DNA from 2 places in the Streptomyces spinoverrucosus genome. Region 1 is predicted to be linked to the other one. Evidence: predicted binding sites of a transcription regulator. Region 1 holds the regulator's gene; the other holds the start of a gene.
What was found. The regulator HrcA, encoded in region 1, represses chaperone genes, less so after heat shock. The targets are predictions, from matches to a motif close to TTNGCACTCNGNNNNNCNGAGTGCNAA.
Positions count from the first base shown of each region.

Region 1 (4,411 bases):
TCGTTCTCGGGGATGTCCTGGTGAGTGCCCTGGTGGCCGCCGGCCTCGGCGCCCTGCACGATCACGCCGTCCGCGCCCGCCCGCTCCACGGCCCGGGCCTCGTCGGGGGTGGTGGCGGTGACCAGGGTGAGGGTTCCGACCCGGCGGAGGGCGTCGAGGACGTCACGGGAGGGGACGCCGAAGTGGAACGAGACCACCGGCACCGGGTTGTCGAGCAGCACCGCGAGCTTGGCGTCGTAGCCGTCGTCGCGGCCGCTGTCGGGGTCGCCGAGCTCGGTCTCGTACCAGGCGGCCTCGCCGGCCAGCTGGTGGGCGTAGACGTCGACGGCGGCGGGCTCGGCGTAGTCGGGCTGCGGCATGAACAGGTTCACGCCGAAGGGGCGGCCGGTCAGCCCCCGCAACTGCTTGATCTCCTGGTACATACCGTCGGCCGTCTTGTAACCGGCCGCGAGGAATCCGAGCCCGCCGGCCTCGGCCACGGCCGCGGCGAGCTGCGGCACGGAGACGCCGCCCGCCATGGGGGCCTGCACGATCGGAAGCGGAAAGAGATCGGTCAGTGCGGAGGACATGACGGCATGTTGTCACGTCCTCCGAACAAGTCCGAATCCGGCCTGACCCCGGTCATATGCCTGAGGCACCCCAAGGTCCCGTGAAGGGCTAGCGCCCGTTGAACGCGTCCTTCAACCGCGAGAACAACCCCTGCTGCCCCGGCTGGAACTGCCCCTGAGGCCGTTCCTCGCCGCGCAGCTTGGCCAGTTCCCTCAGCAGGCGCTCCTGCTCCACGTCCAGCTTGGTCGGCGTCTGCACCTCGACGTGCACGATGAGGTCGCCGCGGCCGCCGCCGCGCAGGTGTGTGACGCCCCGGCCGTGCAGGGGGATCGACTGGCCGGACTGGGTGCCCGGGCGGATGTCGACCTCCTCCAGGCCGTCCAGGGTCTCCAGCGGCACCTTCGTACCGAGGGCCGCCGCCGTCATCGGGATCGTGACCGTGCAGTGCAGGTCGTCGCCGCGCCGCTGGAAGGTCGGGTGCGGCAGCTCGTGGATCTCGACGTAGAGGTCACCGGCCGGACCGCCACCGGGCCCGACCTCGCCCTCACCGGCGAGCTGGATGCGCGTGCCGTTGTCGACACCGGCCGGGATCTTGACCGTCAGGGTGCGCCGCGACCGGACCCGGCCGTCGCCCGCGCACTCCGGGCACGGGTTCGGTACGACCGTCCCGAAGCCCTGGCACTGCGGGCAGGGCCGCGAGGTCATGACCTGGCCCAGGAAGGACCGCGTGACCTGCGAGACCTCACCACGGCCCCGGCACATGTCACACGTCTGCGCCGAGGTCCCCGGCGCCGCGCCCTCGCCGCTGCAGGTCGAGCAGACGATGGCCGTGTCGACCTGGATGTCCTTCGTCGTGCCGAAGGCCGCCTCGTCGAGCTCGACCTCGATCCGGATCATCGCGTCCTGGCCCCGGCGCGTGCGCGAGCGCGGCCCGCGCTGCGACGCCGTACCGAAGAACGCGTCCATGATGTCCGAGAAGTTCCCGAAGCCACCCGCGCCGAAGCCGCCCGCACCGGCGCCGGCCCCGGCCTGCGACAGCGGGTCGCCGCCGAGGTCGTAGACCTGCTTCTTCTGCGGGTCCGAGAGCACCTCGTAAGCGGCGTTGATCTCCTTGAACCGCTCCTGGGTCTTCGGATCGGGGTTGACGTCCGGGTGCAGCTCGCGCGCGAGCCGCCGGAAGGCCTTCTTGATCTCTTCCTGCGACGCGTCGCGACGCACGCCGAGAACGGCGTAGTAGTCCGTGGCCACTTACGACTCCGCCAGGATCTGTCCGACGTACCGTGCCACTGCGCGTACCGCTCCCATCGTTCCCGGGTAATCCATGCGGGTCGGTCCGACCACGCCGAGCTTGGCAACCGCCTCGCCGCCCGAACCGTAGCCCACCGACACCACCGACGTGGAGTTGAGTCCCTCATGGGCGTTCTCGTGCCCGATGCGCACGGTCATGCCCGAATCCTTCGCCTCGCCAAGCAACTTGAGAAGCACCACCTGCTCCTCCAGCGCCTCCAGCACCGGCCGGATGGTGAGGGGGAAGTCATGTCCGAAGCGGGTGAGATTGGCCGTACCGCCGATCACCAGCCGCTCCTCCGTCTCTTCGACGAGCGTCTCCAGGAGGGTGGAGAGCACCGTCTGGACCGTACCGCGGTCCTCGGCCTCGAAGGCCTCCGGCAGATCCTGCACCAACTGCGGCACGTCCGTGAAGCGGCGGCCCGCGACCCGGCTGTTCAGCCGCGCCCGCAGATCCGCCAGCGACGACTCGCCGAACGGCGCCGGGCAGTCGACCATCCGCTGCTCGACCCGCCCGGTGTCCGTGATCAGCACCAGCATCACGCGCGCGGGTGCCAGCGACAGCAGTTCCACGTGCCGCACGGTGGACCGGGTCAGCGAGGGGTACTGCACGACGGCGACCTGCCGCGTGAGCTGCGCGAGCAGCCGTACGGTCCGGGTCACCACGTCGTCCAGGTCGACGGCGCCGTCGAGGAAGTTCTGGATCGCGCGGCGCTCCGGCGCGGTCAGCGGCTTGACCTCGGCCAGCTTGTCGACGAACAGCCGGTAGCCCTTGTCCGTCGGGATGCGCCCGGCGCTGGTGTGCGGCTGGGCGATGTACCCCTCGTCCTCCAGGGCCGCCATGTCGTTGCGCACGGTGGCCGGGGAGACGCCGAGGCTGTGCCGCTCGGTGAGCGCCTTGGAACCGACCGGCTCCTCGGTACCGACGTAGTCCTGGACGATCGCGCGCAGTACCTGCAGCCTTCGTTCACTGAGCATCCGCGCACACCTCCAGTACGTCGTCCCCTTGGCGCTCCCCCTGGCACTCGACGCCCGCGAGTGCCAGCCTTACCGGCCCAGTGTACGGCCGTCGGGTACGCCCCGGGCAAGGCCGGTCCTGCGAGGTCGTGCGGTCGGGAGCGTAGGGCTAGCGTCGCCGTATGAACGTGACTTGGGAAGAGGTGGGCTGGGAGCGGCTCGCGCGCGGGGTCGGGCGGTGCCGGCTGCCCGGCTGGGACTGCACGGTGGGGCTGGTGATCGGGCAGGGCGCGGCGCTGCTGATCGACGCGGGGTCGAGCCTCGCGGAGGGGGCGGCGCTGCGGGCGCGGGCGGAGGCGCTCGCCGGTCATCGTGTGACCCATCTCGCGCTCACCCACCCCCACTTCGACCACGTCCTCGGCGCGGCCGCGTTCGCCGGGGCGGAGGTCTTCGGCGCGGTCGGCATCGACACCGTGCTCGGTGGCCGGCGCGGCCGTGAGGAGATCCGCGCGGACGCCGTCCACCACGGCCTCGACGCGGCGGCGGCCCAGGAGGCGGCCGACACCCTGGTCCCGCCCCGCCACCATGTCTGCGGCGAGTGGACCCTCGACCTGGGCCCCGGCCGCCAGGTCCTGCTGGCGAACGTGGGCCCGGGCCACACGGCGTACGACCTCGCGGTCCTCGTGCCGGGGGAGCCGGAGGTGGTCTTCTGCGGCGACCTGGTCGAGGAGTCCGGCGAACCGCAGGCGGGCCCGGACGCGGTGCCGTCGCACTGGCCGGACGCGCTGGACCGGTTGGTGGACTTCGGCGGCGAGGACGCGCTGTACGTGCCCGGTCACGGTGCGGTGGTGGACGCGGCGTTCGTACGGCGCCAGCGCGACGCCCTCGCCACCCGTTTCGGCGTGTCGCACGGATGACGTAAGGCACCGTCCATATCGTCATGCGAATGCGCCAGTACTCCGCCGACCTGACCCCGCCGTGGAAGAAGCCCCAGCCCGTCCCGGAGGTCCCCGCGGAGGCCGGTCTGGTGGTGGAGGAGCCCGGCACCGGTTTCTGCGGCGCGGTGATCCGCTGCGAGGCGGGAACGGTGACCCTGGAGGACCGCTTCGGCAAGCACCGGGTCTTCCCGCTGGAGCCACGCGGCTTTCTGCTGGAGGGCAAGGTGGTGACCCTCGTACGGCCGTCCGCTTCGGCTCCGGTACGCCCCGCCCGCACCGCCTCCGGCTCGATCGCCGTACCCGGCGCACGCGCGCGCGTGGCCCGCGCCGGCCGCATCTACGTCGAGGGCCGGCACGACGCCGAGCTCGTCGAGAAGGTGTGGGGCGACGACCTGCGCATCGAGGGCGTGGTGGTGGAGTACCTGGAGGGCGTGGACGACCTGCCGTCGATCGTGGCCGATTTCGCACCGGGCCCGGACGCGCGGCTGGGCGTCCTGGTGGACCATCTGGTGCCGGGCACGAAGGAGTGGCGCATCGCGGAGGCGGTGACGAGCGAGCACGCGCTGGTGGTGGGGCACCCGTACATCGACATCTGGCAGGCGGTGAAGCCGTCGGCGCTGGGGATCGCGGGGTGGCCGTCGGTGCCGCGCGGTCAGGACTGGAAGACGGGGGTGTGCCGG
Region 1 is NZ_JADPZX010000001.1:5,869,721-5,874,131, reverse strand. It holds gene I2W78_RS26700 (nitronate monooxygenase) at 1-569, opposite strand, end outside; gene dnaJ (molecular chaperone DnaJ) at 658-1,797, opposite strand; gene hrcA (heat-inducible transcriptional repressor HrcA) at 1,798-2,814, opposite strand; gene I2W78_RS26685 (MBL fold metallo-hydrolase) at 2,976-3,710, shown strand; gene I2W78_RS26680 (DUF3097 domain-containing protein) at 3,740-4,411, shown strand, end outside.

Region 2 (4,411 bases), 2.5 Mb from region 1:
CGGCTCCATGCGAGTAGTAGTACAAAATGACAAAAATAGGACGCGAGGGCGGAGCGGGAAGACGACGATCAGAGTCGGAATCGCCGTACTGACCGCCGCCGCCATCGCCTCGGGATGCGCACGGGGCGACGACGAACCGCCCCCGCCCCTCAAGGCACCCCCGGCCCGCGCACTGGACGGCTACGCCGGCAAACTCCGCGCCGACCACGCCGCTCTGGCCGCCGCCGCACAACGCTGGGGCCTGAAGCAGACCCCGCTGCGGCCGCCGCCCCCGCCCGCGAAGAAGCCGACGATCACCACCCGCGCCGGCTTCGAGGTGGACGAACACGAGGAGCAGGGCCTCCCGCCGGTCTTCACCACGATCCCGACCAAGCAGAAGGTCGTCTTCCTCACCATCGACGACGGCGCCGAGAAGGACCCGGCGTTCCTGCGGATGATGACCGAGCTGCGGATCCCGTACACCGCGTTCCTCAGCGACTACCTGATCAAGGACGACTACCGCTACTTCAGCCACATGCAGTCCAGGGGAGTGGTTCTGAACAACCACACCCTCCACCACCCCTACCTGCCCGACCTCTCCTACGCCGACCAGAAGTACGAGATCTGCGGCATGCAGGACGTCATCGAGAAGCGCTACGGCGCACGCCCCCTGCTGTTCCGCCCGCCCTTCGGCAACTACAACTCCGACACCCTGCTGGCCGCCAAGGACTGCGGCATCGACTACGTCCCGCTGTGGAACGAGGAGGTCTTCGTCGACCACTGGGACTACCGCGAGTGGGACCGCGACATCCACCCCGGCGACATCGTCCTCAGCCACTTCCGGGGCAAGGACGACTGGGACGGCGGGATGCCCGACATGATCCGCGCCTTCCTCGACAAGATCACGGCGAAGGGCTACGCGGTGGGCCGCCTGGAGGACTACCTGTGACTCGGCGTGGGCGGACGGCCGCGGCCGGGGTGTTCCTGGTCCTGCTAGCCGGCTGCGCCCTGCCCGACGCCCCGCCCGAACGGGCCGCCGTCGAGGCGGGGGCGGCACCCGGCTCGGCCGCCTCCCAGCCCCCGCCCCACCGGCGCTGGGGCCTGGCCTCGCCGCTCTCCCCACGCCCCTCGCCCCTGCGCCACCCCAGGCAACCGGCGGACGGGCTCCCGCCGGTCCTGGACCACGTACCGACCGCTCACAAGGTCGTCTTCCTCACCTACGACGACGGCGCCGAGAAGGACCCGCGCTTCGTCGACATGGTCCGCGAGCTGCGGCTCCCGGTCAGCATGTTCCTCACCGACAGCGTCGCAGGGCCCGGCTACGGCCACTTCGCGCGGCTTCGCTCGGTCGGCGCGAGCGTCCAGAACCACACCCTCGACCACGCCGCCCTGCGCGGACTGCCGTACGCCGGCCAGCGCGCCGAGATCTGTGGGCAGCAGCGCAAACTCCACGCCCGCTTCGGCGTCCGCCCGCATCTGTTCCGGCCGCCCTACGGCACGTACGACACGACGACCCGCCGGGCGGCAGGGGACTGCGGCATCGCGGCGATCGTGCTCTGGCGCGCCACGATGAACGCGGACGACCTCACCTTCACGAAGGGCCCCGCGCGCCTGCGCCCCGGCGACATCGTCTCGGTCCCCTCGACCGAGACCACGACCCCGACGCTCCGCGAACGCACGACCCGACTCCTGCGCCGGGTCCAGGAGGCGGGCCTGACGGTGGGCCGCCTGGAGGACTACGTCTGAGCTCCTCGCCCGCCCGCAGCAACGCCGGGCGGCTGCGGAAACGTACACAAGCACGCACCGTACGCCGACGCGCCGCAGGCAATTGGCACTCCGCTTGACCGAGTGCTAATCCCAGTCATAGTCTCGGCTCTGGCACTCCCCCCTGGAGAGTGCCAAACAAGCGACGGGCAGGTCCGGCACCCGCGACGACGGATCGACCTGGTCGCCACCTCAGACAGTTAACCCCGTGAGATCTCCGAAGGGGGAGGTCGGATCGTGACGACCGCCAGCTCCAAGGTTGCCATCAAGCCGCTCGAGGACCGCATCGTGGTCCAGCCGCTGGACGCCGAGCAGACCACGGCCTCTGGCCTGGTCATCCCGGACACTGCCAAGGAGAAGCCCCAGGAGGGCGTCGTCCTGGCCGTGGGCCCGGGCCGCTTCGAGGACGGCAACCGCCTTCCGCTCGACGTCAGCGTCGGCGACGTCGTTCTCTACAGCAAGTACGGCGGCACCGAGGTGAAGTACAACAACGAGGAGTACCTCGTCCTCTCGGCTCGCGACGTCCTCGCGATCATCGAGAAGTAATCACCTCACGCAACACACCGTTCTGAGCTGCGCCCCTGGCCCCCGCGACCGATAACGAAGCCGGGCGCCCGGGGCGCAGTTTCTTTACCGCAGACTTTCCGAGAGGGCTCCCGCTGCCATGGCGAAGATCCTGAAGTTCGACGAGGACGCCCGTCGCGCCCTCGAGCGCGGCGTCAACAAGCTCGCCGACACGGTCAAGGTGACGATCGGCCCCAAGGGCCGCAACGTCGTGATCGACAAGAAGTTCGGCGCCCCCACCATCACCAACGACGGCGTCACCATCGCCCGCGAGGTCGAGGTCGAGGACCCGTACGAGAACCTCGGCGCCCAGCTGGTCAAGGAGGTGGCGACCAAGACCAACGACATCGCGGGTGACGGTACGACCACCGCGACCGTGCTGGCCCAGGCGCTGGTCCGCGAGGGCCTGAAGAACGTCGCCGCCGGCGCCTCCCCGGCCGCCCTGAAGAAGGGCATCGACGCCGCCGTCGCCGCCGTCTCCGAGGACCTGCTGGCCTCGGCCCGGCCGATCGACGAGAAGTCCGACATCGCCGCCGTCGCCGCGCTGTCCGCCCAGGACCAGCAGGTCGGCGAGCTGATCGCCGAGGCGATGGACAAGGTCGGCAAGGACGGTGTCATCACCGTCGAGGAGTCCAACACCTTCGGTCTGGAGCTGGACTTCACCGAGGGCATGGCCTTCGACAAGGGCTACCTGTCGCCGTACTTCGTGACGGACCAGGAGCGTATGGAGGCCGTCCTCGACGACCCGTACATCCTCATCCACCAGGGCAAGATCTCCGCCATCGCGGACATGCTGCCGCTGCTGGAGAAGATCATCCAGTCCAACGCCTCGAAGCCGCTGCTGATCATCGCCGAGGACGTCGAGGGCGAGGCCCTCTCCACCCTCGTCGTGAACAAGATCCGCGGCACCTTCAACGCCACCGCGGTGAAGGCCCCCGGCTTCGGCGACCGCCGCAAGGCGATGCTCCAGGACATGGCGACCCTCACCGGCGCCACGGTCATCTCCGAGGAGGTCGGCCTCAAGCTCGACCAGGTCGGTCTGGACGTCCTCGGCACCGCCCGCCGCGTCACCGTCACCAAGGACGACACCACGATCGTCGACGGCGCCGGCAAGTCCGAGGACGTGCAGGGCCGCGTCGCGCAGATCAAGGCCGAGATCGAGGCCACGGACTCCGACTGGGACCGCGAGAAGCTCCAGGAGCGCCTCGCGAAGCTGGCCGGCGGCGTGTGCGTGATCAAGGTCGGCGCCGCCACCGAGGTGGAGCTGAAGGAGAAGAAGCACCGTCTGGAGGACGCCATCTCCGCGACCCGCGCCGCGGTCGAGGAGGGCATCGTCTCCGGTGGTGGCTCCGCGCTGGTCCACGCCGTGAAGGTCCTGGAGGACAACCTCGGCAAGGAGGGCGACGAGGCCACCGGTGTCGCCGTCGTCCGCAAGGCCGCCGTCGAGCCGCTGCGCTGGATCGCCGAGAACGCCGGCCTCGAGGGCTACGTCATCGTCTCCAAGGTGGCCGAGCTCGAGAAGGGCAGCGGCTACAACGCCGCCACCGGCGAGTACGGCGACCTGATCAAGTCCGGCGTCATCGACCCGGTCAAGGTCACCCGCTCCGCCCTGGAGAACGCCGCCTCCATCGCCTCCCTGCTGCTGACGACCGAGACCCTGGTCGTCGAGAAGAAGGAAGAGGAGCCGGAGCCGGCGGGTCACGGCCACGGTCACGGCCACGCGCACTGACACCCAGCCGCTGTAGCTGCAGGAGAGGCCCGGCACCCGATGGTGCCGGGCCTCCCCGTTTCCCCTTCGCGGGCCTTCCGGTGACCCCCTGCCCTATTTCTCCAGCTCCTCGAACATCCCCAGCTGCTCCATCAGCCCCAGCCGGTCGTACTCCCACCAGCCCTCGACGAGCTTTCCGTCCCCACCGCACCGGAACACGGTCGTCCCCGTCATGGAGACGTCCTTCCCGGTGGCCGGAATCCCCAGGAACTCGCCCTTGTGCGTGCCCTTCCAGAACCACCGCGCACACACCCGGTCACCCTCGGCGATCAGATCCTCGATGCTGAACTCGAAGTCGAAGCCGTCCCGCCACACCCGCAACTCGCGCCGGACATG
Region 2 is NZ_JADPZX010000001.1:3,366,990-3,371,400, reverse strand. It holds gene I2W78_RS14980 (polysaccharide deacetylase family protein) at 8-928, shown strand; gene I2W78_RS14975 (polysaccharide deacetylase family protein) at 925-1,725, shown strand; gene groES (co-chaperone GroES) at 1,981-2,289, shown strand; gene groL (chaperonin GroEL) at 2,408-4,036, shown strand; gene I2W78_RS14960 (ester cyclase) at 4,130-4,411, opposite strand, start outside.
Region 2: the regulator HrcA is predicted to act here: its motif matches at 1,808-1,834, upstream of groES (co-chaperone GroES).